2 regions of the Arthrobacter sp. 01T414 genome follow, and region 2 is predicted to be linked to the other one. Evidence: riboswitches for the same ligand, from Rfam matches in the RefSeq annotation. Region 2 holds a riboswitch; the other holds the start of a gene.
The links. Region 2 has a riboswitch for thiamine pyrophosphate ahead of AC1DK9_RS15615 (bifunctional hydroxymethylpyrimidine kinase/phosphomethylpyrimidine kinase). Riboswitches for the same ligand answer to the same signal wherever they lie in the genome.
Positions count from the first base shown of each region.

Region 1: it holds a riboswitch for thiamine pyrophosphate, as region 2 does, so the genes downstream of both, AC1DK9_RS00280 (ECF transporter S component) here and AC1DK9_RS15615 (bifunctional hydroxymethylpyrimidine kinase/phosphomethylpyrimidine kinase) in region 2, are expected to answer to the same signal.

Region 1 is NZ_JBFTQK010000001.1:61,077-76,896, reverse strand. Features, by position in the region: gene AC1DK9_RS00305 (O-succinylhomoserine sulfhydrylase) at 1-72, shown strand, start outside; gene AC1DK9_RS00300 (glutamate--cysteine ligase 2) at 69-1,316, opposite strand; gene AC1DK9_RS00295 (UDP-N-acetylglucosamine 1-carboxyvinyltransferase) at 1,382-2,905, opposite strand; gene AC1DK9_RS00290 (energy-coupling factor transporter transmembrane component T family protein) at 3,035-3,838, opposite strand; gene AC1DK9_RS00285 (ABC transporter ATP-binding protein) at 3,835-5,436, opposite strand; gene AC1DK9_RS00280 (ECF transporter S component) at 5,450-6,082, opposite strand; TPP riboswitch at 6,152-6,294, opposite strand; gene AC1DK9_RS00275 (heme-degrading domain-containing protein) at 6,418-6,957, shown strand; gene AC1DK9_RS00270 (DUF4235 domain-containing protein) at 6,999-7,262, shown strand; gene mnhG (monovalent cation/H(+) antiporter subunit G) at 7,357-7,749, opposite strand; gene AC1DK9_RS00260 (MrpF/PhaF family protein) at 7,739-8,014, opposite strand; gene AC1DK9_RS00255 (Na+/H+ antiporter subunit E) at 8,011-8,556, opposite strand; gene AC1DK9_RS00250 (Na+/H+ antiporter subunit D) at 8,553-10,166, opposite strand; gene AC1DK9_RS00245 (Na(+)/H(+) antiporter subunit C) at 10,163-10,729, opposite strand; gene AC1DK9_RS00240 (Na+/H+ antiporter subunit A) at 10,726-13,758, opposite strand; gene AC1DK9_RS00235 (MFS transporter) at 13,988-15,388, shown strand; gene AC1DK9_RS00230 (cation:proton antiporter regulatory subunit) at 15,428-15,820, shown strand, end outside.
Region 2 is NZ_JBFTQK010000007.1:124,810-139,743, forward strand. Features, by position in the region: gene AC1DK9_RS15580 (MFS transporter) at 1-1,144, shown strand, start outside; gene ileS (isoleucine--tRNA ligase) at 1,490-4,843, shown strand; gene AC1DK9_RS15590 (bifunctional folylpolyglutamate synthase/dihydrofolate synthase) at 4,847-6,205, shown strand; gene AC1DK9_RS15595 (DUF4233 domain-containing protein) at 6,209-6,652, shown strand; gene ndk (nucleoside-diphosphate kinase) at 6,691-7,104, shown strand; gene AC1DK9_RS15605 (vitamin K epoxide reductase family protein) at 7,198-7,869, opposite strand; gene AC1DK9_RS15610 (Rne/Rng family ribonuclease) at 8,343-11,726, shown strand; TPP riboswitch at 11,870-11,967, shown strand; gene AC1DK9_RS15615 (bifunctional hydroxymethylpyrimidine kinase/phosphomethylpyrimidine kinase) at 12,017-13,606, shown strand; gene rplU (50S ribosomal protein L21) at 13,973-14,281, shown strand; gene rpmA (50S ribosomal protein L27) at 14,342-14,605, shown strand; gene obgE (GTPase ObgE) at 14,722-14,934, shown strand, end outside.

The sequences.
Region 1 (15,820 bases), on a different contig from region 2:
CGGCTGTCGGTGGGCCTGGAAGACGTCGAGGACCTGATCCGCGACCTCGGACAGGCACTCAAGCAGGTCTAGCTCCGGCGCACCGGCGAGAGCAGCGCGGCCTGCTCCGATGCTCCTTCGTCGTCCGCGCCGAGCATCGTGACGCGGACGGCATGGGCGACGACGGCGGCCAGGCCGGCGTCGTCGGTGGGCGTGTCCAGCCCCGGTGCGCAGAGCGCCTGGCGCTGCAGCTGCGAGCCCGTGCCGTTGGCCAGCACCCGGTCCACGCCGCGGCGCGCCAGCTCAAGCTCCCCCTGCTCCGCTAGGACGGGGGCGACGAAGTCGACAAGGGCATGGACCACCTCGCCGGCCGGAGCGGGCCGGAAGCTGCCGAAGTCGAGGAGTTTCCCGCGCAGCCCGCAGTTGCTGGCCTGCCACGCGGCCATCTTCAACAGCACGGTCGGCACGGGGACGGGATCCACGCCGTCGCGCCACTCCCGGCTGGCGGACTCTACCAGGGCCCGCACCAGGACGGCGATCAGCGCCGCGTCCTCCGCCCGCAGGCAGACATCCGCGACCCGGACCTCCACCGTGGGGTGGTGCCGGGCCAGCCGGGCATCGAAGTAGATCATCCCTTCGTCAAACAGCACCCCGCTCTCCAGCAGCCGCGTAACCACCCGACGGTACACGGGAAGGCTTCCGAAGATCATGGAGGGCCCAGCGGCCGGCCAGCGGTTCCAGGCCTGGGTGCGGTAGCTCTCGAAGCCGGTCTCCGTCCCGTTCCAGAACGGCGAGTTGGCGCTGAGCGCGATCAACACCGCCAGTTTGTCCCGGATCCGGTCCAGGACGGCGACGCCCTCTTCCGGGGACTCGATGGAGGTGTGGACGTGGAACCCGCAGGTCAGCTGCTCCTGGACGGTGAGGCCGAACCGCTTCTGCATGGTGGCGTAGCGCGGGTTGGGCGTCGTGTGGGTGGCAGATTCCAGCGGCGAGGTGGCCAGCGCAGCCACCCGGGCCCCGTGCATCCGGGCAACCCGGCCCGCGAAGGCCCGGGACTGCCGGATCTGCTGCAGCAGCGCGCCGTGGTCCTGGCTGGGCACGGTCTGGGTCTCGATCTGCTCCAGCTTGAGTTCAAAGCTGAAGCCCGGATCGTCATGGTCCGGATCGGCGGCGGTAGCAGCGGGGCCGGCGGCGGAAGCGGACTGGCCCGCCGTGGCCGCTGCGGATGCAGCAGCGGCGGGTTTCAGCCCGCGCAGCAGTGCGTCGGCCAGTGCCAACGGAACCCCGGTCACGGGATCCACGATCAGCAGTTCCTCCTCCACGCCAAAGGTGCGCATGCAACCATTGTGCGTCAGCACCCGCCCCGGCGCGCTACCCCCAAACGGCGGGGTCGCCGGCGGAGTCAGTCCTGGAAGTACTCGATCTTGGCGCCGATGGTGTTGAGCCGCTCGGCCAGGTCCTCGTAGCCGCGTTCGATCACGTAGATGTTGCGCAGCTCGGAGACGCCCCGCGCGGCGAGCATGGCCAGCAGCAGGCAGGCCGCCGGGCGCAGGGCCGGCGGGCAGCCGACTTCCGCCGCACGCCATTTGGTGGGTCCGTTGACGTAAATCCGGTGCGGGTCCAACAGCTGGACCTGAGCCCCGAGCCTGTTCAGCTCGGTCAGGTAGATGGCCCGGTTCTCGTAGACCCAGTCGTGGATCATCGTCTGGCCGTGGGCATTGGCGGCGATCACGGCGAAGAACGGCAGGTTGTCGATGTTCAGGCCGGGGAAGGGCATCGGGTGGATCTTGTCCTCCGGAGCCCGCAGCACCGAGGGCTGGGTGGTGACGTCCACCAGCCGGGTGCGGCCGTTGCGGGCGACGTACTCCGCCGATACCTCCAGGCGCTGCCCCATCTGTTCGAGCGTCGCCAGCTCGATCTCCATGAATTCGATCGGGACCCGGCGGATCGTCACCTCGGAGTTGGTCACGATGCCGGCGGTGATCAGGCTCATCGCCTCGATCGGATCCTCGGACGGGAAGTACTCGATGTCGACATTGATCGACGGGCGGCCGGCGATCTTCAGCGTCGTGGTGCCTACGCCGTCGATCTCCACGCCCAGGCCCTGCAGGTAGAAGCAGAGGTCCTGGACCATGTAGTTGGGGCTGGCGTTGCGGATCACGGTGGTGCCGCGGCGGTGGGCCGCGGCCATGATGGCGTTTTCGGTCACGGTGTCGCCGCGCTCGCTCAGCACGAAGGACCGGTCGTGGCCGTCCGCGGGCGGCGCCTGCACGCTGTAGAAGCCGGACTTTGCCTCCACACTGAGGTCGAACTGGCGCAGGGCCTGCATGTGCGGCTCCACGGTGCGGGTGCCCAGGTCGCAGCCGCCGGCGTAGGGCAGGCGGTATTCGGCGGACTCATCGAGCAGCGGGCCCAGCAGCATGATGACGCTGCGGGTGCGGCGGGCGGCCTCCACGTCCATCGAGTCGAGGTCCAGCACGGCCGGGCGGCGGATCTGCAGGTCGTTCGCGTTGAGCCAGGTGCACTCGACGCCGATGCTGGTCAGCACCTCCACGATCCGGTTAACTTCTTCGATCCGGGCCAGCCGGCGCAGGACGGTGGTGCCGCGGTTGATGAGGCTGGCGCAGAGCAGCGCTACGCCGGCGTTCTTGCTGCTGTTCACGTCCACGGCGCCGGAGAGCGTCCGTCCGCCTTCCACGCGCAGGTGGGTCATCTGCGGCCGGCCGACTTTGACGATCGCCCGGCCGAAAATGGATTCGAGCCGCTGGATCATCTTCAGGCTCAGGTTCTGCTTGCCCTGCTCCATCCGGGCGATGGCGCTTTGGCTGGTTCCCAGCTCGGCCGCGAGCCTGCCCTGGGTCCAGCCCTTTTCGCCGCGGGCGTCCCGCAGTACGGCGCCGACGTGTTCAGCAGTCTGTTGAGTCATATATCAATCAATATCACGGATGATTTATCCGACGCCGCGAAACCCCCTGCACTGCAGGCAAGCTCACAAAATATTCGTCTGGTGCGATATTTCTTCTAATGACGGGGTCGGAGGGCAGGGATCCGCCGGCTACTGCTGCCCGAGAAACACCATATTCCACGTCCCTGCAGCGAGGGCCGCGGCCACGGCAGCGCCGGAAATCAGCAGGCCGCCGAGGACCACCCATGCGTCCAGCCGGCTGAACGAGGCCGCCCGAGCCCAGGTCCGCTGCGCCCCGCCGAAGCCGCGCGCTTCCATGGTCACCGCGAGCCGGGAAGCGCGGCGGACCGCCTGGACCATCAGGCCGAAGCTTTGCCCCAGCGTAGCTTTCATCCGCTGCCAGGGATTACCGTGCGAGCCGACACCGCGGGCGCGCCGGGCCATGCCGATGGTCTGCCATTCCTCGGCCATGAGCCCCACCAGCCGCATCGCGGCCAGGGTGCCCAGCACGAAGCGGTGCGGCAGCTTCGCCTGCTGTGCCAGGGCATCGGCCAGGTCCGTAGGATCCGTGCAGCTCATCAGCAGCACCGCCGGCAGCGCGATCGCGAGGCCGCGCAGCAGGAAGCCCAGTCCGAGCTGCAGCGATCCTTCGCTGATGGACCAGATGCCGACGTCGAGCAGGATCCGTCCATGGTCCGGGGCCAGGATCGCGGTGCTCCAGCCGCCCACGGCCGCCGCGAGGATCAGCGGCCAGCCGCGCTGCCAGAGCAGGGCCAAGGTCAGGCCGGCAAGCGGGAAGAGCAGCAGTTCGGAGGCGAGCGCCACGGACGCGGACACCCAGTCGATGGAGAGCGCCAGCGCGATCGTGATGAGCACGACGCCGGAGAACTTGGCCAAAGGGTTGGCGCGGGTCAGCAAAGCGTGGTTTCCGCGCAGGGTCAGCGCGTCCCTCATGTGGCCGCCACCCCGTCCGGCTGGGGTGCGCCGAGTTTCAGCTCGGCGCCGCCCAGGACCTGGCTGAATTCCGCATCGTGGGTCACCGAGACCACCGCGGTCCCGGCGTCGAGGAGCTCGGAGAGGAAAGAGGCCAGTTCCGCCCAGGTGTTGGCGTCCTGGCCAAAGGTGGGCTCGTCCAGGATCAGCACCCGCGGGTGCGCAGCCAGCACGGTAGCCACCGAGAGCCGCCGCTTTTCGCCCCCGGAGAGCGTATAGGGGTTGGCGTCCACGAGGTCGCGGAGCCGCAGGCGTTCCAGCAGCTCGTCCACCCGTTCTTCGCCGCGGCCCAGCTGCCGGGGACCGAACATCAGTTCGTCCAGCACCCTGCCGGTGACGAACTGGTGCTCGGGTTCCTGGAACACCGTGCCGATCCTGGCGATCAACTGCTGGGCCTTCCACTTGTAGGGATCGATGCCCGCGCCCTCGCTCAGCCCGGTCGTAGCGGAGACCGCCCCGGCCACCGGTGCCAGCAGGCCCGCCAGGGTCAGGGCGAAGGTCGACTTTCCGGACCCGTTGGGGCCGGTGATGGTCAGCGCCCGGCCCGCCCGGACCTGGGCGGCGATGCCGGACTGCACCGGCGCGGGCGGAACCGTGTGGAAGCCCCGCAGCAATCCGGCGCGGCGCGGGCGTTCCCGGGATACGGCCAGCCCCTCGGCAGCCAGCAGCAGTTCACCGGCAGCGTCATCCCCTTCCGCGTCCGCTCCGGCGTTGCGGGGGCGGGTGGCCGGCACGTGGCCCGGCACCCAGACTCCGGCGGCGATGAGCATGTCGCGTGCCTGTTCCAGGACCTGGTCCGGAGGCCCGTCCAGCAGCACGGCGGAGTCCGTCCCGGAGCCGGGCTGCAGCACGACGATCCGGCCCACCAGGTCCTTCCACACGGCAACCCGGTGCTCCACCACCACCAGGGTGGCCCCCGTCTTGTCCAGGGACCTTCCTACGGCGTCGCGGACCTCCAGGACCCCGGCCGGGTCGAGGTTGGCTGTGGGCTCGTCCAGCAGCAGCAGTCCGGGCCGCATCGCAAGGATCCCGGCGAGCGCCAGCCGCTGCTTCTGGCCGCCGGAGAGCGCCGACGTCGGGTGCTGCAGCGGTAGGCCGCCGAGCCCGACGTCCTCGAGCGCCTCCGCCACCCTGCGCCAGATGTCCGCCGGCGGGACGGAGAGGTTTTCGGCTCCGAACGCCACGTCGTCACCGAGCCGCGAGAGCACCACCTGGGTCTCCGGGTCCTGCTGCATGAGCCCGGCCCGGCCGCGCCGGGCCCGCGGCGGGGCGCCGTCGATGAGCAGGGTGCCGGTTTCGTCGTCGTCCTCGGCCTCCGCTGGAACGGCGGCCGAGGTGGCTGCCGCAGTTCCTGCGGCGCTGTTGTCGCCCAGCACCCCCGCCAGGGCGTGCAACAGCGTGGACTTGCCCGCGCCGGACGGGCCCAGCAGGAGCACACGCTCGCCCGGGCTGATGTCCAGGTCCAGGCCGCTCACGGCGGGACGGGACCGTCCGGCGTGCCGCCAGCCCCAGCCGCGGGCACTGACCGCGGCCGGGCGCACGGAGTCGTTGGATGTCATGCGGATGCGTTCCTTAGGAGAACACAGGTTCCGATGCCGCCTTGCGGGACGCGAAGGAGGCCAGCACCCCGGTCTTGGCCAGGCCGCGGGTGGCGAGCCAGGACAGTCCGCCGGCGATCACTGCTCCGGAGATGGCGCAGAAGATAATGTAGGCGAGCTTGTCCCCGGCTTCGTACGCGATGTTCCAGCCCCAGGGCAGGAAGGAGTCGTTCAGGCCGCAGAACAGGCCCGCGCCGGCGCCGGCCAGCAGGGACACGGGCAGGTTGAACTTCTTGTACAGGAACGCGGCGAAGACGAGTTCCGCGCCGAGGCCCTGCAGAATGCCGGAGATGAGCACGGTGGTGCCGTACTGCGAACCCATGATCAGCTCGCTGGTGGCCGCCACCGCCTCGCAAAACAGGGCTGCCCCGGGCTTGCGGACCACGAGCATGCCCAGCACCGCCGGGATCATCCAGCCGCCGGCGTAGAGCCCGGTGAGCGGCGGGTAGGCCGCGGTGAGCGGGCCCGTCACGAGGTTGGCGCCCTGGTCCCAGGCCCAAAAAATCACGCCGCCGGCAACAGCGATCAACGCGGCCACCACAATGTCGACTACGCGCCAGCTGTACTTGCCGGCGGTAAGCGTCTGCTTCGCAGAAATGTCAGTCATGTCGTCCTCCTGAGGTACAGGAGGGGAGGGCGCTCCGGCGGCGCCGCGGCTTTCGCCACGGGTGCCGGGCACCCTGAGAACTCGACTCCCTTGCGCCGGTACTAACCGGATCAGGTTCGAGGGTCTGCGGCTGTCCGCACTCTCAGCGCCCACCTACGGTTCCCTGGACTGCTCCAGTGATGCCCGACGGCGGCGCTCCCCTGTCGTATGTAATTCGCCCTTGTGGGCTGGCCCAGTTTACACCCGGCGGCCCTCTTCGGCGGTGCCCCGCAACGGCCCGCTTGGTAGAGTCGGCCCAGGAAGCGATTACCGGACACTGACGGAAGCTGAAGCCCTTGACCGACTCACCAGTGACTTCCCCCGACTTCGACCCGGATTCCGCGGAGCCGCAACCGCCAGGATCCCTGGCGGCGCTGATCGGCCGCATCCTGGCGGAGATCGACGAGCTGCAGTTCCAGGCGTTCAGCAAGGACGACGCCCTGGACCTGGGGCTGCTGCTGGTGCAGCTCGGCCGGCAGCGTTCCCATCCGATCGCCGTCGACATCACCAAGGGCGAGCAGGTCCTGTTCCACGCCGCGCTGGAGGGCGCCACGCCGGACAATGAGCGCTGGATCAAAGCCAAACAGCGCACCGCCGTGCGGTACGAAGTCCCGTCCCTGCTGGTCGGCCTCCGGGCCCGCGCCGCCGGAGGAAGGATGGAGGACAACGCCTGGTTCGACCAGCGTGAGTTCGCCGCCCACGGCGGCTCGTTCCCCATCTATGTGCGGGGAACCGGGATGGTAGCTACTGTCACGGTGTCCGGGCTGCCGCAGAAAGGCGACCACGAGCTGGTGGTCGAGGCACTTACCGAAATCCTCGGCCGCTCGGGACGCTAGGCTAGGGGAAGCCCTGTTTCCTCCCGCAAGGAGTACGAAGTATGAACATCTTCATCAAACTGCTTGGCACTGGAGTCAGCCTCCTCGCCGGTTTCGTCGGCACCAAGGTGGTCGACACCGTGTGGGAAAAGACCACCGGCAACAAGCCGCCCAAGGGCCACGACGACGACGTCCCCACCACGCTGCGCCAGGCCCTGACCTTCGCGCTGATTTCGGCCTCGGTCAGCGCCATCATCCAGGTCCTCGCCAACCGCGGCACACAGCGGGCGATCACCCGCTTCGCCAAGACCCAGGACATCGTCTAGGCGCATCGTCTAGGGCGCATCGTCTAAGAGCAGTACCTGAGGTTCCCGGCCTGGTCGGACCGCCATGCGGGCGGACTGCCCGCGGCCGGGAACCTCACTCGTCGTCGGTGAAGCCTTTTTTGCCCGCCGCCTGCTGGACCACGGCTTCCAACTCATCGGCGCTGAGCAGTTCCGGGTGCAGGTGCTTGGTGCGGTAGCCGGCGCGGCCCACCATGTGCGCCGAGACCGGCACCGTGAGYAGCTGGAAGATCCACGCCACCACGAGCACCGGCCATACCCACCAGGTGCGCAGCTGCAGCCCCACCGCGCAGAGCAGCAGGAACAATCCCAGCACCTGCGGCTTGGTGGCGGCGTGCATCCGGCTCATGAGGTCCGGGAACCGTAGCAGGCCGATCGCGGCGCCGAGGGACATCAGCGCCCCCACCACCATGAACACGGCGGAGACGGCGTCGATCACGGCGTCGGCGGACATCGCCTCAGGACTCATTCGGCTTCCTCCGGTCTGCCACGAAACGGGCCACCGTCACCGACCCGACAAAGCCGATGATCGAGATGGACACCAGCAGCATCAGGTTGTTCAGGTGCCGGTTCACGGCCATGTCGATGCACAGCGCCGCGCCCAGGATGGCCAGCAGCACATCGGCGGCCAGCACCCGGTCCAGCAGCGAGGGCCCGTGCGCGATGTGGATGATCGCGCCGCCCGCGGCGAGCGAGAGCACCACAGCGGTAATCGTCAACACCAGCGGCATCATGCGCCAACCTCCTGCTCGAGTGCGGACAGCTCGGCTTTGGTGCCCATGATCCTGATCAGCCCTGCCTCGGTGTCGCGGACCTCCTTGCGGAGCTTGTCCGCGTCCTCGGCGTCGCGGACGTTGATGCCATGGATGTAGAGCGTGGACGTGGACCTGTCCACCTCAACCACCACGGACCCCGGGATCAGCGAGATGACGTGTCCCGTAGCGGTCACCAGCAGGTCGGAGTGGCTGCGGAGCGGGACGGCGACGACGGCGCTGATCACCTTGGGCCCCCGCACCACGGCCAGGTACAGGACCTGGAAGCTGGCAGCGACCACTTTGCCCAGGAAGACCAAGGCAAAGGGTACGGCGCGCAACACATTGAAGCGGCCGCCCAGCTCCACCGGCGGCAGGTAGAACAGCCGGGCCACCACCACCGCGATCAAGGCGCCAAAGAGCAGGTTGCCGGCGCTGAAGTCCTGCCAGAGTGCACCCCAGACGATGACGAGCCAGACCAGCAGGGGCAATTCCTGGCGCAGCGAGATCCTCTTGCGCGTCATTTCCCGCCCTCCTGCCGCAGCGGTTGGGCGATCGGCGGAACCGGCGCCTCGTCCCCGAGCACGGCGTGGATGTAGGCGGAACGGTTCAACATCTCCTCGGCGGACTGCCCGGCAACCCGGAAGAGCGGCCCGGCGAACACCGTCAGCGCCACCCCGAACAGCACCAGGCCCAGGGTGGAACCCACCATGGTCCGCGGCAGCAGCGTCACATTACGCTGGCCCGCGCGGTCGCCGGTGGCCGCGTCGGCGGGAGCGGCGAGCAGGACGGGGTCGGGATGTTCGGCATCCTCGGGCTTGCGCCAGAAGGCACGGTTCCAGACCCGGGCGATGGCCAGCAGGGTCAGCAGGCTGGTCAGCACGCCGCCGGCCACGAGCGCGTAGGCCAGCGGGGTCCCCAGGGAGACGCCGGCCTGCAGCAGGCCGAGTTTGCCCAGGAAGCCGGATAACGGGGGGATTCCGGCCAGGTTCATGGCGGGCACGAAGAACAGCACGGCCAGCAGCGGCGAAAGCTTCGCCAGCCCGGCGATCCGGTCCACCGAGGAACTCCCGGCCCGGCGCTCAATCAGGCCGGTCACCAGGAACAGGCTGGTCTGGATGGTGATGTGGTGCGCCACGTAGAACACAGCGGCTCCCAGGCCCGCCACGGAGGACATCGCCAGGCCGAACACCATGTAGCCGATGTGGCTGACCAGGGTGAAGGAGAGAAGTCGCTTGATGTCGCTTTGCGCCAGGGCGCCCAAAATCCCCACCACCATGGTCAGGAGGGCCGCAACCATCAGCGGGGTGTTGAACGTGTCCCCGGGAAAGAGCAGGGTCTCGGTGCGGACCATCGCGTACACACCCACCTTGGTAAGCAGCCCGGCGAACACGGCCGTGACCGGGGCGGGTGCGGTGGGATAGGAGTCCGGGAGCCAGAAACTCAGCGGGAAGACGGCGGCCTTGATGCCGAATGCCACGAGCAGCAGCACGTGCAGGAGGTTCCGGGTGCCCTGGTCCAGGTCGACCAGCTTGACCGCCAGGTCCGCCATGTTGATGGTCCCGGTGGCGCCGTAGATCATGGCGATCGCGATCAGGAAGAGGACCGAGGAGACCACCGAGACCACCACGTAGGTCACGCCGGCGCGGATCCGCGGACCCGTCCCGCCGAGGGTCATCAGGACGTAGCTGGCGGTCAGCAGGATCTCGAAGCCCACATAGAGATTGAAGAGATCACCGGAGAGGAAGGCGTTGGACACTCCCGCCACCAGGATCAAATAGGTGGGGTGGAAGATCGACACGGGGGCGTCGCTGTCGCCGTCGGCCATGCCCTGCCCGGTGGCGTAGACCAGCACGGCGAGGCTGACGGTGGAGGACACCACCAGCATGAGCGAGGAGAACTGGTCCACCACCATCACGATGCCCCAGGGAGGCAGCCAGCCGCCGATGTTGACCGCCGCCGTGCCGCCCTGCCAGACGGAGGCAAGCAGCAGGCATTCAAGCAGCAGGGTCAGCGAGAGGAGGGCTATGCTGACGGTCCGTTGCGCCCGTGGTTGCCGGATCAGCAGGAAGGTCAGGGCGGCCCCGAGGATGGGGAGGACGACGGCGAGCGGGGCAAAGCTTGCGATGTTCACTCGGTCCCTCCTTCCGGGGCGGGGGTGATGTTGCGGGAACCGGGCTGCTCTTCGGCGGCGGCGTCGACGGCCGGCATCCGGCGGGCACCGGCCTGCACGGTGTCGGTCGGATCCGGGGCAACGTCGGCTTCCGCCGGATCGGCCGCCACCAGCGGGAATTCCGAGGTCTCCGCGGGAATGACGGCATCGTCCTCGGCGTCGAAGCTGGGGGTCTCGGCCACCCGGCGGTCCTCGGCGTCGTCCTGGATGTCGTCCTGCCGGGCCAGCACCCAGGTGCGGTAGATGATGCCCAGCATGAAGGCCGTGACGGCGAAGGAGATCACGATTGAGGTCAGGATCAGCGCCTGCGGGAGCGGGTCGCTGTAGTCCCCGGCGGCCGTGTCCTTGTTGAACAGCGGGGCGAGGCCCGCATAGCCGCCGGTGGCCAGGATCAGCAGGTTGGTGGCGTTGGCGAGCAGCATCAGGCCCAGCAGGACCCGCGTGAGGCTGCGTTCCAGGATCAGGTAGATGCCGCAGGCGTACAGGGCTCCCATCACCGTCAGCAGGGTCAGATTGACGCTCATGCGTTCCCCTTGGCGGTGGTTTCGGCCGGGGCGCCGTCGGCTTCCCCGATTTCGGACGGCTGCGCGGATTCCTCCGCGGGCTGCCCTTCCGGCTGTTCCTTTGGCTGTTCCTCGAAATGCTCGTCGATTTCAGCGCCGAGGCTGCGCAGCACGTCCAGGGCCAGGCCGACGACGACGATGTACACGCCGATGTCGAAGATGGTGGACGTGACGAACTTGATGTCACCGAAGACCGGCAGCCAGAGTTCGATAATGGCACTTTGAAAGACCTGGCCGCCAAGCAGCAGCGGCGCGACGCCGGAAGCCGCGGCGGTCGCGAGGCCTATGCCCAGCAGGGCGCCGGCGCTGACCGGGGTGGCTTCGCGCAGTTCGAACCGGCCCCCGGCGAGATAGCGGATGGTGAGGGCCAGGCCCGCCGTGAGCCCGCCGGCGAAACCGCCGCCGGGAAGGTTGTGGCCCGCGAGCAGCAGGTAGATGGAGAAGACGATCATCGAGTGGAAGATCAGCCGGGTAACCACCTCAAAAATGATCGAGCGCCGCTCCGGGGCCATGGTCCGTCCGGCCACGAGCCAGGCATCGCGCGTCGACGCGGCAAACCGCCGGCTCATGGCGAGCGCCGCGTTGTCCCTGGTGTGGGCGGGCCGGTCAGTCCGGCGGCCCACGGTACCCTCCGCCACGGAGGCCGAGGGCCCGATACGGTCGCCGCGGCCGCGGACGAAGATCAGGCTGGCAACGCCGGTGGCGGCGAGCGCCAGGACGGAGATCTCGCCGAAGGTATCCCAGGCCCGGATGTCCACGAGCGTGACGTTGACGACGTTCAGCCCCCCGCCGCCCTCGTAGGCCAGGCGCGGGAAATCCAGCGAGACCGGGGTGGCGACGCGGGACCCCAGGGCATAGATCGCCACGAAGACCATTGTGAGGCCGAACGCCGCGCCGATGATCACCCGGATGACCCGGTACTTGCCGCCGGTACGGTCCCGCAGCTCCGCCGGCAGGCTCCGCATGGCGAGGACAAAGGCCACCAGGATGATGGTTTCCACCAGCATCTGGGTCAGGGCCAGGTCCGGGGCACCCTGCAACGCGAACATCAACGCGATCCCGTAGCCGGTGACAGAAACCATCAGCACGGCCAGGAAACGCTTGTTGGCACGCACCGCGGCGAGCGCGCCGATCACGATCCCGGCGCCGGCAACGAGCTGCAGCGGCGAACCGGGGTCGATGAAGTACAGCGTGGCGGGCAGCGGCTTATTGGCCAGCAGCATCGCCGTGAGTGGCAGCGCGAAGGCGACCGTCAGGATGACGGCTAGGTAGAAGAAGAGCGAGCCTCGCTGGGTGCGGCCGGTGACCCAGACGGCGGCGTCGTCGAGGGCCCCGATGGTGCGCTGGTAGCTGCGGTCGCCGTCGATCCAGCCGGGCACCATGGCCTGGACGCGGGAAACAGCGTTGCGGCCGTAGAACATTGCCAGCCCCAGGGCGAAGGTGATCGCGGTCAGGCCCAGCGCAGGGGTGAAGCCGTGCCACAGCGCGAGGTGGCCTGCGGCATCGGACTCCGCGCCCTCGTGGCCGGCGAACAGTGCGGCGTAGGGCTGGATCCAGCCGTCAACCGGGTCCGGCCACGCGCCATAGAGAACCGTCAGCAGGCTCAGCAGGGCCGGAGCGGCCAGGAACGACGGCTTGACGGCCTTGAAACGCGTGGCCGGCACACCGGCTTTGACCGCGAAGGCGCCCCACATGAAACGTGCGCTGTAGGCGAAGGTCAGGATCGAGCCCAGCACCAGGCCCACCAGGATCACCGGGCCCCGGGGCCCGACGCCGGCATGGTGCACGAAGGCCTCGAAGACGGATTCCTTGGCCACGAAGCCTGCCAGCGGCGGTACACCAGCCATCGAGGCCGCACCGATGGCCGCCACTATGGCTAGGGCGCGGGAGGAACGGTACACCCCGGAGAGCTTGCGGATGTCGCGCGTTCCGGCCTGGTGATCGATGATGCCGACCACCAGGAACAAGGTGGCCTTGAAGAGGCCGTGGGCCAGCAGCAGGGCCAGGCCTGCGAGGGCCGCGTCGGGCTTGCCGAGCCCCACCACCATGGTCAGGAAGCCGAGCTGGCTGACCGTGCCGTAGGCGAGGATGAGCTTGATGTCGGTCTGGCGCAGGGCGCGGTAACCGCCCACCAGCATGGTGGCCAGTCCCAGGCCCAGCACCACCGGGAGCCAGAACGCCGTCTCGGCGAACCCGGGGGCGAGCCTGGCGACAAGGTAGATGCCGGCCTTCACCATGGCGGCCGCGTGCAGGTAGGCGCTCACCGGCGTGGGCGCCGCCATCGCTCCGGGAAGCCAGAAGTGGAACGGGACCAGCGCGGACTTGGTGATCGCGCCGGCCAGGACCAGCACGACGGCGGCGGCCACAGCGGCCGCTGCCGGCCCGGCCACCAGTTCCGGGGCCGCCTGCAGGATGGCGGAGATCCGGTAGGTCCCCGCGGTGGAGCCCAGCATGATCAGTCCCACCAGCATGGCCAGGCCGCCTGCGGTGGTGACGACAAGCGCCTGCAGCGCCGAGCGCCGGGCCGACAACCTGGTGCGGGCGTAGCCGATCAGCAGGTAGGACAGCACCGTGGTCAGTTCCCAGAAGATGAACATCAAGAGCAGGTCATCGGCGGTGACCAGGCCGAACATTGCCCCGGCGAAGGCCAGCAGCTGGGCGCCGAAGCCGCCGAGGTAGCTGTCCTTGTTCTTGAAGTACCGGGCACAGTAGACCAGGACCAGCGCACCGACGCCCAGCACCAGCAGGGACATCACCCAGGCCAGGGCATCGATCCGGAAGGCCAGCTCCAGCCGAAGGTCCGGAATCCACGGAAGGGTGACGGAGGTGGCCCCGCCGTCCGAATACACCGCGCCATGCTGCAGAAGCAGCCAGACGAAGGAACCTGCCGGCACCGCCGCCAAGGCGAAGAACGCGTTCCGGCCCAGCCTGCGGAAGAGGAACGGCGCCACAGCAGCCACCGCGAAGTGAACGGCAAGGACTGTGATCACTGGAATCTCCGCAACGTCAGGAATTCGATTGTCAAAAGTTGGAGCAGGCGGGGCATTGGTTAGGTTCGGTGCGGCTAGTTTACCAAGCGTGCACAAATTGTTTTTCCGTGACGTGCCCCAGAAGGTACCGGCCCGGCAAACCGCGGTGCGAGAGCCAAGCGCAGAAGAAGCGGTCGTTGCCGGCCCGTTTCTCCGCCGCCGGCATGCCACGGACGGCTAACATCGGGCTATGAACTCTGCCAGCGCCCCCGAGGCCATGCGTCCGGCCTCGGAACTCGAGTCCGGCAGCCACGCCACCGGCAAGGGCCGGGTGGTGGCCTGGGCCGCCTGGGACTGGGGGTCCGCGGCCTTCAACGCGGTGATGACCACCTTCGTCTTCACCGTCTACCTGACCTCCAAGGCCTTCGGCGGCGAAGACCAAGCTTCGGCGGTCCTCGGCTCCGCCCTGGCTATCGCGGGGGCGGCCATCGCACTGCTGGCCCCGGTCACCGGCCAGCGCTCGGACAGCGGAGGCCGCCGCAAGCTGTGGCTCGGCGTCAACACCGCCGCCGTCGCACTCCTGACCGGACTCTGCTTCTTCGTTTTCCCGCGCCCCGAATTCCTGCTCCTCGGCGTCACGCTGATTGCGCTTGGCAACGTGTTCTTCGAATTTGCCGGAGTGAACTACAACGCCATGCTCGCCCAGATCTCCACGCCCGCCAACATCGGCAAGATCAGCGGATTCGGCTGGGCCTCCGGCTACCTCGGCGGCATCGTGGCGCTGCTGATCGTGCTGCAGCTCTTCGTCCAGCCCAGCATTGAATGGTTCGGCGCCTCCACCGAGGAGAGCCTGAACATCCGCCTCGTGGCTGTGTTCTCCGCGCTCTGGCTCCTCATCTTCGCGATCCCGGTGATGCTCGCGGTTCCGGAAGTGCCCAAGGCCCGGGGCTCCCGGCTGGGTTTCTTCGCCTCCTACGCCCTGCTCGTGCGCCGCATCCGCGCCATCTACCGGACCAGCCCGCACACCATCTTCTTCCTGCTGGCCAGCGCCATCTTCCGCGACGGGCTGGCTGCGGTCTTCACCTTCGGCGGGATCATCGCTGCCGGCACCTTCGGCTTCGAACTCAAGCAGGTCATCTTCTTCGCCATCTTCGGCAACGTCGTCGCCGCGGTGGGCGCGCTGCTGGGCGGCTTCCTGGACGACCGTGTGGGGCCCAAGGCGGTCATCATCGGCTCGCTCGTGGGCCTGCTCATTGCGGGAAGCGTGCTCCTTGCGCTGGGGAACGGAACCTATTCCTTCTTCGGTATGGACTGGGCGGGCAGCACGACGTTCTGGGTGTTCGGCCTGTTCCTGTGCCTCTTCGTGGGGCCGGCCCAGTCCTCCTCCCGTGCCTACCTGGCCCGGCTCGCCCCGCACGGTGAATCGGGCGAGCTCTTCGGCCTCTACGCCACGACCGGCCGGGCCGTCAGCTTTCTGGCGCCGGCGCTCTTCACCCTGTGCATCACGGTCGCGACGCCCCTGGTTGCCCCCGGCGAAGCGCAGCGCTGGGGAATTCTCGGCATCATGGTGGTCCTATTGGCCGGGCTGCTGGTGATGCTGCCCGTCAAGCCGCCGGGACGGACGGAAATCGCCGTCGTGCCCGGGGCCTGAACCTGCCCCAAAACTGCACCGGCACATTAGGCTGGAGGCATGAACGTGGATGAGACAGACCTTCCCGGCCTGGGCCGGCGCAAGGACTTCATGACCGCATCCGGACGCCGGATCGGCGTCGTCGAGTACCGCGAAGGCCAGACCGAGCTGATCGTCTCGACCTGGGACGATCCGGACACCTGCCAGGCCTCCATCCCGCTGACCGCCGACGAGGCCGCCGCCCTCGGCAACCTGTTGGGCGGACAGCGCCTGGCCATGCAGCTCTCCGAGGCGCACCGGGAAATTCCCGGGATCGTCACCCGGCAGTTCTCCATCGGCGCGGACTCCCCCTTCCAAAACCAGCCGATGGGCAAGGCCTGCATCCGGACCCGCAGCGGTGCCTCGATCGTGGCCATCATGCGCGAGGGTGAAGTCCTCCCCTCGCCCGGCCCC
Region 2 (14,934 bases):
CGAGGGCGCCCGCGCCATCACGGGCCCCTTCCTGGCCACCCTCGGCGCGTCCGCCGTCATGGTCGGCTTCATTACGGGAGCCGGCGAAGCCGTGGCCTTGATCCTGCGCCTGGCCACCGGCCCCTTGGCGGACAGGACCCGCAGGTACTGGCCCCTGACAATCGCGGGATACACCCTGACCGTTGTTGCCGTGCCGTTGCTGTCCCTGGCCGGAGCGCTGTGGCAAGCTTCGGCGCTGGTGATCGCGGAACGCTTTGGCAAGGCCGTCCGCACGCCGGCGCGGGACACGATGCTCTCCCACGCCGGGTCGAAGATCGGCCACGGGAGGGCCTTCGCCGTCCATGAAGCTCTCGACCAATCCGGAGCGCTGCTGGGACCCCTGCTGGTCGGACTCATGGTCGCGGTGTCCGGGTACCAGCTCGGGTTCGCGGTGCTCGCCATTCCCGGGGCGCTCGCCCTGGTCGCCGTGATGCTGCTCCGCCGCGCCGTCCCGGTGCCGGCGAGGTTCGACACCCACGGCACCGGTGCGGACCCCCGACCCGCCGCCAACGCCGCGGGGGCTCCGGCGGGCCGCCCTGCGCGGCTCCCGCTGCCGGCCAGGTTCTGGTGGTACAGCGGATTCACTGCCATCTCGATGTTCGGGTTTTCCACCTTCGGGGTCATCTCCTACCACCTTGAGGTGAACAGGGTGCTTCCCGCCGCCCTGATCCCTGTCACCTACGCCGTCTCTATGGGCGCGGCAGCGCTGGCTGCCCTGGCCTCCGGGACGCTGTACGACCGGATCGGCCTGCGCGGCCTGCTGATTGCCCTGCCGCTGACGGCTGCCGTCCCGTTCCTGTCCTTCAGCAACTCGCCAGGCCTGGTCTGGGCCGGCGCGGTGGTGTGGGGTGCGGCGCTGGGCATCCACGAATCCACCCTGCGGGCCGCGGTCGCGGACCTAGTCCCCGCCGCGCGCCGCGGCACCGGATACGGCATCTTCACCGCGATCTACGGCACGGCATGGCTGGCCGGTTCCACCATCATCGGCGCCCTCTACGCGGCTTCCCTGCCCGGGCTCATTGCTTTCACCGTGGCCACCCAGCTGGCTGCGCTGCTGGCGTTCATTCCACTCTTTGGACGGACCGCTGCGCCGATCCAGCCGTGAACGCCGCCGGTCCTTGCCGCGGGCACGCCTGGCCGCGGCGCCCGGGTCTCGGCGACTTCCGGTAACATCGAGGTATCAGCTTTGACCCGGCCATCACCGGTGAGCTTCCGGAAGAGCGCCCCACCGCGGCAACAGTGCGCGGCAGGGCAGGTAGAACCGGACGGGTAAGCCCGTCACAGCAGTCAACGAGCGGCCGTGGCCGGCCGGCGTCCTCCTCGGGGAGCGCGGGCCAGTGTGCGGTAAGTGAGGTGGTACCGCGGTGCCGGTGTTGTTCCGACAGCACAGGAGCCGTCCTCGCATCCTGAATGAATCCCGTTGTTCACCAGCTCAACCCAGGATGTCGAGATGACCCATTACCCCAAGGCCTCAGCCGCACCTTCCGACGCCAGCAGCTCCCCGTCAGCCGGCGTGTCCGCCTCCGTGAAGTTCCCGGAGATCGAGGAGCGCATCCTCAAGTACTGGGATCAGGACGGCACCTTCCAGGCGAGCATCGACCAGCGCGACTCTGACCTTCCAGGAGGACAGCGCGGGTCCAACGAATTCGTCTTCTACGACGGCCCGCCGTTCGCCAACGGCCTGCCGCACTACGGCCACCTGCTCACCGGCTACGCCAAGGACCTGGTGGGCCGCTACCAGACCCAGCGCGGCCGCCGCGTCGAACGCCGCTTCGGCTGGGACACGCACGGCTTGCCCGCCGAGCTCGAAGCCATGAAGCAGCTGGGCATGACGGACAAGACCCAGATCGAGGCCATGGGCATCGACAAGTTCAACGACGCCTGCCGCGCCTCGGTGATGAAGTACGCCGACGAGTGGAAGAGCTACGTCACCCGCCAGGCGCGCTGGGTGGACTTCGACAACGACTACAAGACGCTCAACGTCGAGTACATGGAGTCCGTGCTGTGGGCCTTCAAGCAGCTGCACGAAAAGGGACTCACCTACAACGGCTACCGCGTGCTGCCGTACTGCTGGAAGGACGAGACGCCGCTGTCCAACCATGAGCTGCGGATGGACGACGACGTCTACAAGAACCGCCAGGACCAGACCGTCACGGTCACCTTCCCGATCACGCCGGGGGAGTCGGAACTGTCCCGCCAGCTGGCCGGCGTGCAGGCACTCGCCTGGACCACCACGCCCTGGACCCTTCCCACCAACCTGGCCCTCGCCGTCGGGCCCGCCATCACCTACGTTGTCCTCCCGGCCGGCCCGCACGGAATCAAGGCCGCCTCGGCCGAGGCTCCCGTCACGGGCAGCTTCCTGCTTGCCGCGGACCTGCTGGGCGCCTACGCCAAGGATCTCGGCTACGGCGACGGCGCCGAGGGTGCCGCCGCGGCGGAAGCCGCCGTCGTCTCCCGCCACACCGGTGCCGAACTCGAGGGCCTGGGCTACGAGCCGCTCTGGGACTACTTCCACGACACCGAGAAGTACGGCACCGAGAACGCCTGGCGCTTCCTCGTCGCGGACTACGTCACCACCACCGACGGCACCGGCATCGTCCACCATGCTCCCGCCTACGGTGAGGACGACCAGAAGGTCTGTGAAGAGGCCGGCATCCCCGTGGTCCTCTCGGTCGATGAGGGCGCGAAGTTCCTGCCGCTCTTCGGACACGGCGACCTCGCCGAAATCGCCGGACTCCAGGTCTTCGAGGCCAACAAGCCCATCACCCAGGTCCTCCGCGCCCAGGGACGCCTGGTCCGCCAGGCAAGCTATGAGCACTCCTACCCGCACTGCTGGCGCTGCCGCAACCCGCTGATCTACCGCGCGGTGTCCTCCTGGTACGTCGAGGTCACCAAGTTCAAGGACCGCATGTCCGAGCTGAACCAGGAAATCAACTGGATCCCGGGCAACGTCAAGGACGGCCAGTTCGGCAAGTGGCTCGCCAACGCCCGCGACTGGTCCATCAGCCGCAACCGGTACTGGGGCAGCCCCATCCCGGTCTGGCAGTCCAGCGACCCGGACTACCCGCGCACCGACGTCTACGGCTCCCTCGCCGAGATCGAAGCCGACTTCGGCCGCCTGCCGCTGAACAAAGCCGGCCAGGTGGACCTGCACCGGCCGTTCATCGACGAGCTCACCCGCCCCAACCCGGACGACCCCCGCACCCCGGAAGAAGGCCAGTCCGTGATGCGCCGCGTCGAGGACGTCCTGGACGTCTGGTTCGACTCCGGATCGATGCCGTACGGCCAGGTGCACTACCCGTTCCAGAACGAGGAATGGTTCGACACGCACAACCCGGCGGACTTCATCGTCGAGTACATCGGCCAGACCCGCGGCTGGTTCTACATGCTGCACATCCTCTCCACCGCGCTGTTCGACCGCCCGGCATTCCGCAACGTCATCAGCCACGGCATCGTGCTCGGCTCCGACGGGCAGAAGATGTCCAAGAGCCTGCGCAACTACCCGGACGTCTCCGAGGTCCTGGACCGCGACGGCTCCGACGCGATGCGCTGGTTCCTGATGTCCAGCCCCATCCTGCGCGGCGGCAACCTCGTCGTCACCGAACAGGGCATCCGCGACGGCGTTCGCCAGGTCATCCTGCCGCTCTGGAACGTCTACAGCTTCTTCACCCTGTACACGAACGCCGCTAACGGGGGCGAGGGCTACGAAGCGAAGCTGCGCTACGACGGTTACGCCGACACCCTGGACCAGTACCTGATGGCCAACACCGGTGACCTGGTCCGGAACATGACCGCCCAGCTGGACAGCTACGACATCTCCGGAGCGTGCGATGAACTGCGCGGTTACCTGGACATGCTCACCAACTGGTACGTCCGGCGCAGCCGCCAGCGCTTCTTCGACGAGAACGTCGACGCCTTCGACGCCCTCTACACCGCGCTGGAAACGGTCTGCCGGGTTGCGGCGTCGTTGCTGCCGCTGGTCTCGGAGGAAATCTGGCGCGGCCTCACCGGCGGCCGCTCCGTGCACCTGGCCGACTGGCCGGACGCCGGACTGTTCCCGGCCGACGCCGGACTCGTCGAGGCGATGGACCGCGTCCAGCAGATCTGCTCCACCGGATCGTCGCTGCGCAAGGCCGCCAACCTCCGCGTGCGCCTGCCGCTGCAGGAACTCACGGTCGTGGCACCCGGCGCGGACGCACTGACAAGTTTTGCCGCCGTCGTCGCCGATGAACTGAACCTGCGCTCGGTCCGCCTGCTCGACGCCGAGAGCGCCTCCCCGGAGGAGTTCGGCATCGAACAGAAGCTCGTGGTCAACGCCCGTGCCGCCGGCCCGCGACTGGGCAAGAACGTCCAGCAGGCCATCAAGGGCTCCAAGTCCGGCGACTGGTCGGTCGGCGAGGACGGGGTGGTGACCGCCGGCGGCCTTGCCCTCGAGCCGCAGGAATACACCCTCGAAACCGTGGTGGCCGAAGCCGCCGAAGGCGAAGGATCACGCGCGGCGGCGGTCCTTCCCGGCGGCGGGTTCGTGGTGCTCAACACCGAAGTCACCCCGGAACTCGAGGCCGAAGGCACCGCCCGCGACCTGGTCCGCGCTATCCAGCAGGCCCGCAAGGATGCCGGGCTGCACGTCAGCGACCGGATCCGCACCACCGTCACCGCAGCGCAGGACACCGTGGAGGCGCTGCTGGCCCACGCCGAACTGGTCAAGACCGAGACCCTGACCATCGAGCTGGACACCGCAGCCGCCGAGGTCAAGGAACCGCAGGTCAGCGTCGAAAAAGTAACTGTTGAGGCAGGGGCATAATCCATGAGCGACGAATTTTCCGTAGAGAGCGTCTACGCCGAGCTGCTGGGCCGGGCGCCGGAAAACAAGATGGAGCCGAGGCTGGCTCCGCTGCGCCGGGCCATGGACATCCTGGGGGAGCCGAACAAGGCGTTCCCGATCATCCATGTCACCGGCACCAACGGCAAGACCTCCACGGCCCGGATGATCGAGGCCGGGCTCCGCGCCCACGGGCTGAGCACGGGCCGCTACACGAGCCCGCACCTGTCCAAGGTCACCGAGCGGATCAGCATCGACGGCGAACCCGTCCCGGATGAGACCTTCGTCCGGATCTGGGACGAGATCCGCCCGTACCTGGAGATCGTGGACAGCGAGCTCGTGGCCGAGGGCCAGCCCCGGCTGACCTACTTCGAATGCCTGACCATCCTGGGCTTCGCGGTCTTCGCGGACCAGCCGGTCAACGTTGCCGTGATCGAGGTGGGCCTCGGCGGCATCACCGACGCGACCAACGTCGGCGACGGCCAGGTGGCCGTGGTCACCCCGATCTCGCTCGACCACACCGAGTTGCTCGGCCAGACCACCGAGGAGATCGCCTACGAAAAGGCCGGCATCATCAAGCCCGGCGGCTTCCTGATCAGCGCGGCGCAGCCGGTCGACGCGGCCCAGGTGCTGCTGGAAAAGGCCAAGGAGGTGGGCGTGCCCTTCCGCTTCGAGGGCGTGGAGTTCGGCGTCGAGTCCCGCACCGTGGCCGTCGGCGGCCAGATGGTGACCATCCAGGGCCTGGCGGACCGGTACGAGGACCTGCTGGTGCCGCTGCACGGCGCGCACCAGGCGGAGAACGCCGCCGTCGCGATCGCCGCCCTGGAAGCCTTCTTCGGCGCCGAGAAGCCGCTGGATGCCGAGGTGCTGCAGGAGGCCTTCGCCGCCGTCACCTCGCCGGGCCGGCTGGAGGTGCTGCGTACCGCCCCCACCATCGTGGTGGACGCGGCGCACAACCCGGAGGGCATCCGGGTCTCCGCCGAGGCGCTCCAGGAGGCCTTCAGCTTCAGCAAGCTGGTGGTGGTCCTGGGCATCCTGCAGGAAAAGGACGCCGAGGAAATCCTCCGCCAGCTCAAGGACTCCCTTGCGGAGGTCCCGGCCGAATTCTGCTTCACGCAGTCCAACTCGCCCCGGGCCATCCCCGCGGAGGAACTCGGCGAGCTGGCGCTGGACCTGGGCTTCGGCGAGGAGAACATCCACGTCGCCGAGAAGCTCGACGACGCCCTCGAATGGGCCGTGGAGCGGGCCGAGTCCAACGACGACCTGGCTGGCGGAATCCTCGTCACGGGGTCCATCACGCTCGTGGCCGAGGCCCGGGTCCTGCTCGGAAAGGCCGAGGCATAACCCATGGCAAAACTCACCAAAGCCCAGCGCGAGTGGCGCCCGGGCATGCCCAAGAAGCGCCGTTCCACCAAGGTCATGTTCGCCTCTACGGTGCTGCTGCTGGAGGCCTTCGTGGCGCTCTTCGGCACCCTCGCGGTCTTCGGCCTGCGCCGCGGCGAATTCCCGCCGCTGCTGGTCTTCGGCGTCGGGATCGGGCTGAGCCTGGTGCTCGCCCTGACCTGCGCCGTGCTGACTAAGCCGTGGGGTGTGGGGCTGGGCTGGGTCCTGCAGCTGCTGCTGGTGCTCACCGGATTCATTGAACCGACGATGTTCGTGGTCGGCGGGCTGTTCGCGATCACCTGGTGGTACGGCATCCGGACCGGCATCCGGATCGACCGCGAGTCGGCCGAGCGCGAACGCGAGCAGGCGGCCTGGGAGGCCGCGAACCCCGAGGGCCAGAGCAACTAGACTTGTCCCGAACCCCACCCCAACACATTGGAGCAGTTGTGAGCATTGAGCGCACCCTAGTCCTGATCAAGCCCGACGGCGTCGCCCGCAACCTGACCGGCAGCATCATCGCCCGGATCGAAGCCAAGGGTTACACCTTGGCCGAACTCAAGAAGGTCAACGCCACCCGCGAACTCCTCGAGCAGCACTACGAGGAGCACGTCGGCAAGCCGTTCTACGAGCCGCTGGTCGAGTTCATGCTCAGCGGCCCGGTTGTCGCGGCGATCTTCGAAGGCCACCGCGTGATCGAGGGCTTCCGTTCGCTCGCCGGCACCACCGACCCGACGACGGCGGCGCCGGGCACCATCCGCGGCGACTTCGGCCGCGACTGGGGCGTCAAGGTCCAGCAGAACCTGGTCCACGGCTCCGACTCGACCGAGTCCGCCGAGCGCGAGATCAACATCTGGTTCTAGGAACCCGAAGCACCACTCCGAGGTGACAGATAAGGCCAATGAACGCGAGCGAAAAGTGGCCTTATCTGTCACCTCGCGGCGTTTGCGGAGCGCTCAGTAGCCGGAGGTCCCGATGAAGACCTGGATGAAGGCGAAGAAGATGGTGGCGATGACGGCGACGTAGAGCAGGGCTGTAAGGATCCAGCCGGATTCCCCCATGATGCGGGCAACCGGGGCCGGGACCGGAATGACGCCGTGGCTGACGTTGCGCACCGTCACCCAGACGAACATGGGAATCATCGCGGCCCAGACGATCATGCAGAACGGGCAGAGGATGTGGATCGAGTACAGCGCCTGGGACCAGAGCCACACCACGAAGGCGAAACCCAACGTCACGCCGGTCTGCAGCCCGATCCAGTACCACCGGGCGAACTGGGCCCCGGCGAAGATGCCCATCGCCGTCGTAATAATGACTGCGAACGCGACAATGCCAATGAACATATTGGGGAAACCGAAGACGGAACTTTGCGGTGTTTGCATGACCTGGCCGCAGGAGATCCAGGGATTCACGTCGCAGACGGTGACGTGCTTCGGGTCCTTGAGGACTTCCAGTTTCTCCAGGACCAAGGCGCCGGAGGCAAGCCAGCCGACCACGCCGGTGATCAGCAGTAGCCAGGCGAAGGGCCGGTCACGCGTCATCGGCGGCAACGGGCGCTCCGCAGCTGCCGCGCCGGCGCCACGCTCGTGGGCAGTCACGTCGCCGGGGGCGTGGGAGATGCTGGGCATGGGATTTCAGTCCTTTGCGTCGGGTGCTCTTGGGCCGATTCTATCGCCGGAGGCTGGACGTAACCGGGTAGGCGTTGGGCCGTCGACAGTGATTCGGTCCACGGCGCGGACAGGATGACCCGCTTAGCCCTGCTTTGGCGCCTGCTGTGAGACAATGAACCTGGCTGGGGCTCGATCCACATTCGGGTCTCGGTCCGGCGACTTTGCTTTCAAGACCGCCAATGATGAGCAGGGCATACTCTGGATCACTTGATCCGGCCTATCCCGCAATGCCATTGGACGGCACCTGGTTGTGACACAGAGATCAACGGGTTCAAAGCAATCTCGCCGGCCTTCCAGGGCTGCCGCACCCCACTGCCGGTGCGAACCTGGAGGTATCCAACTGACTTCTGTCGGTGCCTGCGGGTGCTGACAAATATTTGCCCCACGGGTGCCGGATGTGGCGGTACGTCAGGGCAGGAGTGTAGCCACATATGGATAATGACCAGCTTGTAGCCGGTAACAACGAAGCCGCTGCCGCCGAAGAAGCCCCGGAAACCGCCGCCGCGGAGGCGCCCAAGAAGGCAACCAGGTCCCGCCGCAAGGCCGCCCCGAAGGCTGAGGCCGCGGTTCCCGCTCCCGAAGCCGTTGCTGACGTCGTTGCTGACGCAGCCCCGGCCGCTGACAACCTCGAAGCCCCCGCAGCCAAGGCCCCGGTCCGCCGGAGCCGGTCCCGCAAGAAGACCGAGGACGAAGTGTTGCCCGCCTTCGCCGATTCAGCCGCGGCCGCGGAAGCTGCCCCCGCCGCCGAGGCATTCGTTGGACTGCCGGCCGCCGAGACGGCACCGGAAAAGCCGGTCCGCCGCCGTGCCTCCCGCGCCAAGACGGCCCCGGCCCCTGCACCGACGGAAGAGGCCGCCACGCAGGCCGAAGCCGCTGAAGTGCCTTCCGACGCGCCGGCTGCCGAGACCGCACCCGCCGAGGCCGCACCCGCCGAGACTGCAACCACCGCGGCTGCTCCGGCAGAGGCGCCGGCTGCCGAGACCTCCGAGGCACCCTCGCTCTTCCTGGCTCCCGGCGCTGTCACCTCGATGATTTTCCAGGCCCCGGACCTGAGCACCGTCGTCCGTCCCGCCCCGGCCCCCGCGGCAAGCGCGGAAGCCGAAGAGGAAGAGGACGAGGAAGGCGACGACGCCGGCAGCCGCCGCCGTCGTCGCAGCCGTGGACGCCGTGGCCGCAGCCGCACCGGCGAAGCCGACACCGACTCAGACGGCTCCGCCGAAGGTGCGGGCGAGTCCGACGAAGACTCCGAGGGGACGCTCGAAGACGGCGTGACCTCGCGCCGGCGCCGCCGTCGCCGCCGCGGAGACCAGGACCTCGAACTGACCGGTGGCGGGGACGACGATCCGCCCAACACGGTCACCCGCGTCCGCGCGCCGCGTGCGATCAGCGAGGCCCCGGCCAGCAACCGCGTCACCTCCCTCAAGGGCTCCACCCGCCTGGAAGCCAAGAAGCAGCGCCGCCGCGAATCCCGCGACACCGGCCGCCGCCGCACCGTCATCACCGAGGCCGAGTTCCTGGCCCGCCGCGAATCGGTGGACCGCCAGATGATCGTCCGGCAGCGCGACGACAGAATCCAGATCGGCGTCCTGGAAGACGGCGTGCTGGCCGAGCACTTCGTCTCCAAGACCCAGCAGGACTCCCTGATCGGGAACGTCTACCTGGGCAAGGTCCAGAACGTACTCCCGTCCATGGAAGCGGCCTTCGTCGACATCGGACGCGGCCGCAACGCCGTCCTGTACGCCGGCGAAGTCAACTGGGACGCCGTCAACCTCGAGGGCAAGCAACGCCGGATCGAGAACGCGCTGAAGTCCGGCGACTCCGTACTCGTCCAGGTCACCAAGGACCCGGTGGGCCACAAGGGCGCCCGCCTGACCAGCCAGATCTCGCTCCCGGGACGCTACCTCGTGTACGTGCCCGGCGGCTCGATGACCGGCATCTCCCGCAAGCTGCCCGACGTCGAACGCAACCGGCTCAAGCGGATCCTCAAGGACCGCCTGCCGGAGGACGCCGGCGTGATCGTCCGCACCGCGGCTGAGGGCGCCTCGGAAGAGGAACTGACGCATGACATCAACCGTCTGCGTGCCCAGTGGGAAGGCATCGAAAGCCAGTCCACATCCACCAAGATCCTCGCCCCGGAGCTCCTCTACGGCGAACCGGACCTGACCATCAAGGTGGTCCGCGATGTCTTCAACGAGGACTTCTCCAAGCTGATCGTCTCGGGCGAGGAAGCCTGGGACACCATCGAGGCCTACGTCACCTACGTGGCACCGGACCTGGTGGGCCGGCTTGAAAAGTGGACCAAGGACACGGACATCTTTGCCGCCTGGCGCATCGACGAGCAGATCCACAAGGCGCTGGACCGCAAGGTCTTCCTGCCCTCCGGCGGCTCCCTCGTGATCGACCGCACTGAAGCCATGACCGTGGTGGACGTCAACACCGGCAAGTTCACGGGCAGCGGCGGCAACCTCGAGGAAACCGTCACCAAGAACAACCTCGAAGCGGCCGAGGAAGTCGTCCGGCAGCTGCGGCTGCGCGACATCGGCGGCATCATCGTCATCGACTTCATCGACATGGTGCTGGAATCGAACCGCGACCTCGTGCTGCGCCGCATGGTGGAGTGCCTGGGCCGGGACCGGACCAAGCACCAGGTCGCCGAGGTGACCTCGCTGGGCCTCGTGCAGATGACCCGGAAGCGGATGGGCACCGGGCTGCTGGAAGTCTTCGGCGAACAGTGCGAGGCCTGCGCAGGCCGCGGCGTCGTCACCCACGACGAGCCCGTGGAGCACCGCCGCGCCAACACCGTCGCCGCGGAACACCACGTCCCGCGCACCGAACACCAGCCCGCCGCACGCACTGAGCGCAAGCGCCGCCGCGGCAAGGGCGGTCAGGGAGCCGGCGAAACCACGCCGTCCGCCCCCGCAGCCGTGCACGCCGAGCCCACCGAGGCAGAGCGCCACGCGAAGGCGGAGGCGACGCGTGCCGCGCTGGCCAACATCGCCGCCGCAGCACACGCAGCCCACCTGCACGACGGCGAGGCAACAGCCGCTCCCGACGCCGAGACCCGCCAGGCAGCGCTCGACGCCGCCGTGGAGCTCGCTTCGACGGAGGAAGCAGCGGGACGTCCCGCGGCAGTGCTGACCTTCGGCGGCGAACAGGTCGCCTTGCCCTTCGTCGAGCACGCCGAGGAAACCCCGCAGCCTGCGCTGACCCTGGATGTGCTGACCGAAGCGTTCGCCCACTTGGGCGACGCCGAAGCCGGCAAGCCGGCCGACGCGGTCCAGACTGCGGAACGTCCGGCGGAACGGTCCTCGGAACGGTCCGCACCGGAGGCTCCCGCGGCGGAGCAGGCGGCGCCAGCCGCCTCCCGTGCCACCCGTGGCCGCGGCCGCGCACGGACGGCTCGGATCACGCCGCCGAGCGCACGCACCGCCGAGGCGCAGGCGCCGGTCCGGGAGGAGACCCGCAAGGCACCCGAGGCGCAGGCCCCGGTCCGGCAGGAAGCCCGCAAGGCGGCCGCACCCCAGGCGCAGGCCCCGGTCCGGCAGGAGACCCGCAAGGCGGCCGCACCCCAGGCGCAGGCCCCGGCTGAGGCAGCTAGCGGCACCGGAGCCCGGCGGGTGCGCCGGAACCGGAGCGCCAGCCGAGCCCAGGGCGCCGCCAACGAGACGTCCGTACAGCAGCGGGAAACCGCTCCGTCGGCTGCGGCCGTCTCGGTCCACGAGGCGAAGGCCCCGGAGCAGGCCATGGTGGCCACCAAGCCGGCCGCCAACAAGCCGATCATCCTCGGCGTCGGCGTCCCGGCGTCGGAGCTCTAGGGCCAGCAGGCATCACGGCTCGCGGGTGCCGTCCGGAATCGATGTAGCGTTACGTCGATCCCGGACGGTACCCGCGAGTTGGTTAACGGGCCGGCCACTGGGCTGACATGTAGGAAGCCTGGCGGCGGGGAACGCTAGGCTAGGGGACTGACACGGGGTGCCGCGCATCGAGCCGGCTGAGATCCAGACCCGTTGAACCTGTCCGGTTAGCACCGGCGAAGGGATGTCTCTTGTCTTCCACGACCGCGCTCTCATCAACCCAACCGGGACCTGACCGGGCCCCGGCCCTCCTGCAGTCCGTCTTCCCGGCGCCCGACGCCGGAACCCCGGGGACGCCAAGGATCCCGCGGGTACTCGCCATCGCCGGCTCCGACCCCTCCGGCGGGGCCGGCATCCAGGCCGATCTGAAAAGCATCGCCGCGAACGGCGGCTACGGAATGGCGGCCATCACGGCGCTGACGGCCCAGAACACCAAGGGCGTAAGGTCCGTGCATGTGCCGCCGGCGTCTTTCCTGACGGCCCAGTTGGAGGCCATCAGCGATGACATCACCATCGATGCCGTCAAGATCGGCATGCTTGGCGACGACTCTGTGATCGACGCCGTCCGGACCTGGCTTGAAAAGGTGCGCCCCGGCGTCTTGGTCCTGGACCCGGTGATGGTCGCGACAAGCGGTGACCGGCTGCTGCAGGAATCCGCCGAGACCGCGCTGCGGGAGCTGCTCCCGCTCGCGGACCTGATCACCCCGAACCTGGCCGAACTGGCCATGCTGCTCGGCGAACCGGCCGCCCAGGACTGGGACGGGGCGCTGGAGCAGGGCAAACGGCTCGCGGCGCTGACCGGCACAACGGTGCTGGTCAAAGGCGGACACCTGCCGGACACCGGAACCCACGTCGGCGGGTCCTACGACGGCGGAAGCCAGGACGCCGGCGGCTGCCCGGACGCGCTCGTCAACACCGGGGGAGTGCTGGGCCAAGAGGTGGTGGTCGTGGCAGGCCCGCGAATCGCCACCCGCAACAGCCACGGCACCGGCTGTTCGCTGTCCTCGGCGCTGGCCACGGTCCAGGCCAGGACGGGGGATTGGGAGACATCGCTGCGGGACGTGAAACCCTGGCTGCTCGGCGCGCTGCGGGAAGCAGGGCGCCTGGAGGTCGGAACCGGCAACGGACCGGTGCACCATTTCCACCACCTGCAGCCCGCCGCTTCGCCGGCCGGTGCGCAGCTCCCCGCCGAGGGCCACTTCGCGGCGCTGCTGGAAGGGCACGCGGCGGACGAGCTGGAGGCGATCTACGCCTTGGGCTTCATTCGGGGCCTCGCGGACGGCACCTTGCCGGAACACGAGTTTGCCTACTACCTCGCACAGGACGCCCTCTACCTCAACGGCTACTCCAGGGTGCTCTCCCGTGCGGCGGCGCTGGCGCCGTCGGAAGCCGAACAGCTCTTCTGGTCCCGTTCGGCGCAGCAGTGCCTCGAAGTCGAATCCGAACTCCACCGGAGCTGGCTGGCCGGCCGCACCGTCGAGAGGCAGCTGGGCCCGGTCACCAAGGCCTACGTGGATCATCTGCACGCAGCCTCGCTCGCGGGCAGCTACGGCGTGCTCGTCGCGGCTGCGCTGCCGTGCTTCTGGCTCTACGCCGAGGTGGGCGCCACGCTCCACCGCGACTTCCTCACCGCCGGTGCACCGGCCGGGCACGCATATGCTGTCTGGCTGCGGACCTACGCCGACGAGGCCTTCGCCGAGTCGACCCGGCAGGCGATCAGGTACGCGGACGCGGCAGCCCGCAACGGCTCCGAGGCGGAGCGCAACGCCATGGCGGTGGCCTTCCGGCAGTCCGCCCGGTACGAAGTCGAGTTCTTCGACGCGCCGAGGCTGCACGCCTGAGCCGCGCGGAGCAGGGCAGCCGGTAACATAATGGGGCGCGGTTCCGGAAGTCGCTGCAACACCACAACTTTGTCCCCCGCGGACATGGTGTGGCGCCTGTCACGCACTACCCGCCGGGACCAGCCTCGTTTGCGACCGAAGGCAAAATTAGCGTAGTCTAGATCTTCGGTGCTTACGCCAACACTTGGGTTATGACCTTGAGGAACTGTTCACCCGTATTACGGGCAGGACATTCCACGGGATAGCTCATGGGTTCCCCCGGGGAATCCACCGGCGTTGAGGCACAGCGTGAGCCGGTCCAAACATTTTGGCCCCAGGTTCCGCACGCAAATCTAGTAATAAACGTCGAGAGAAGTGAGTTCCCCAGTGGTGTACGCGATTGTCCGCGCAGGCGGCCGCCAAGAGAAGGTTTCCGTTGGAGACTTCGTTACCCTGAACCGCGTCCCCGGTGGAGCCGGCAGCACCTTTGAGCTGCCCGCACTGCTCCTGGTGGACGGTGACAAGGTCACGTCTGCAGCCAAGGACCTGGCCAAGGTAACGGTCACGGCTGAGATCCTGGAAGACCTCCGTGGTCCCAAGATCGTCATCCAGAAGTTCAAGAACAAGACCGGTTACAAGAAGCGCCAGGGTCACCGTCAGGAACTGACCAAGGTCAAGATCACCGGTATCAAGTAACTAGCGTTACTGTTCAGGTTTTCAGCAGATTCCCCAGAATTTTAAAGGCAGGCATTTCAAATGGCACATAAAAAAGGCGCGAGCTCCACTCGCAACGGTCGTGACTCCAACGCCCAGTACCTCGGCGTCAAGCGCTTCGGCGGCCAGGTAGTTTCCGCAGGCGAGATCATCGTCCGCCAGCGTGGCACCCACTTCCACCCGGGCGCCGGCGTTGGCCGTGGCGGCGACGACACCCTGTTCGCCCTGACCCCCGGTGCTGTCGAGTTCGGCACCCGCCGTGGTCGTCGCGTTGTGAACATCGTGGCTGCTGCAGCTGCAGAGTAACAACAAGTTCTAAATCGGTGGGGCGGGCCAGTAGGTCCGCTCCACCGGTGTTTTAACCGCATTACAATCATCTTGGGCCCCTCGCGGACCCGAGGAACAGCACTGAGGAGATCCACGTGGCGAGCTTTGTAGACCGGGTAGTACTGCACGTATCCGGCGGTACCGGCGGCCACGGCTGTGTCTCCGTCCACCGCGAGAAGTTCAAGCCGCTCGGCGGTCCCGACGGCGGCAACGGCGGCAACGGCGGCGACGTCATCCTGCGCGTGGACCCCCAGACCACCACCCTGCTCGACTACCACCACGCCCCGCACCGGCACGCCACCAACGGC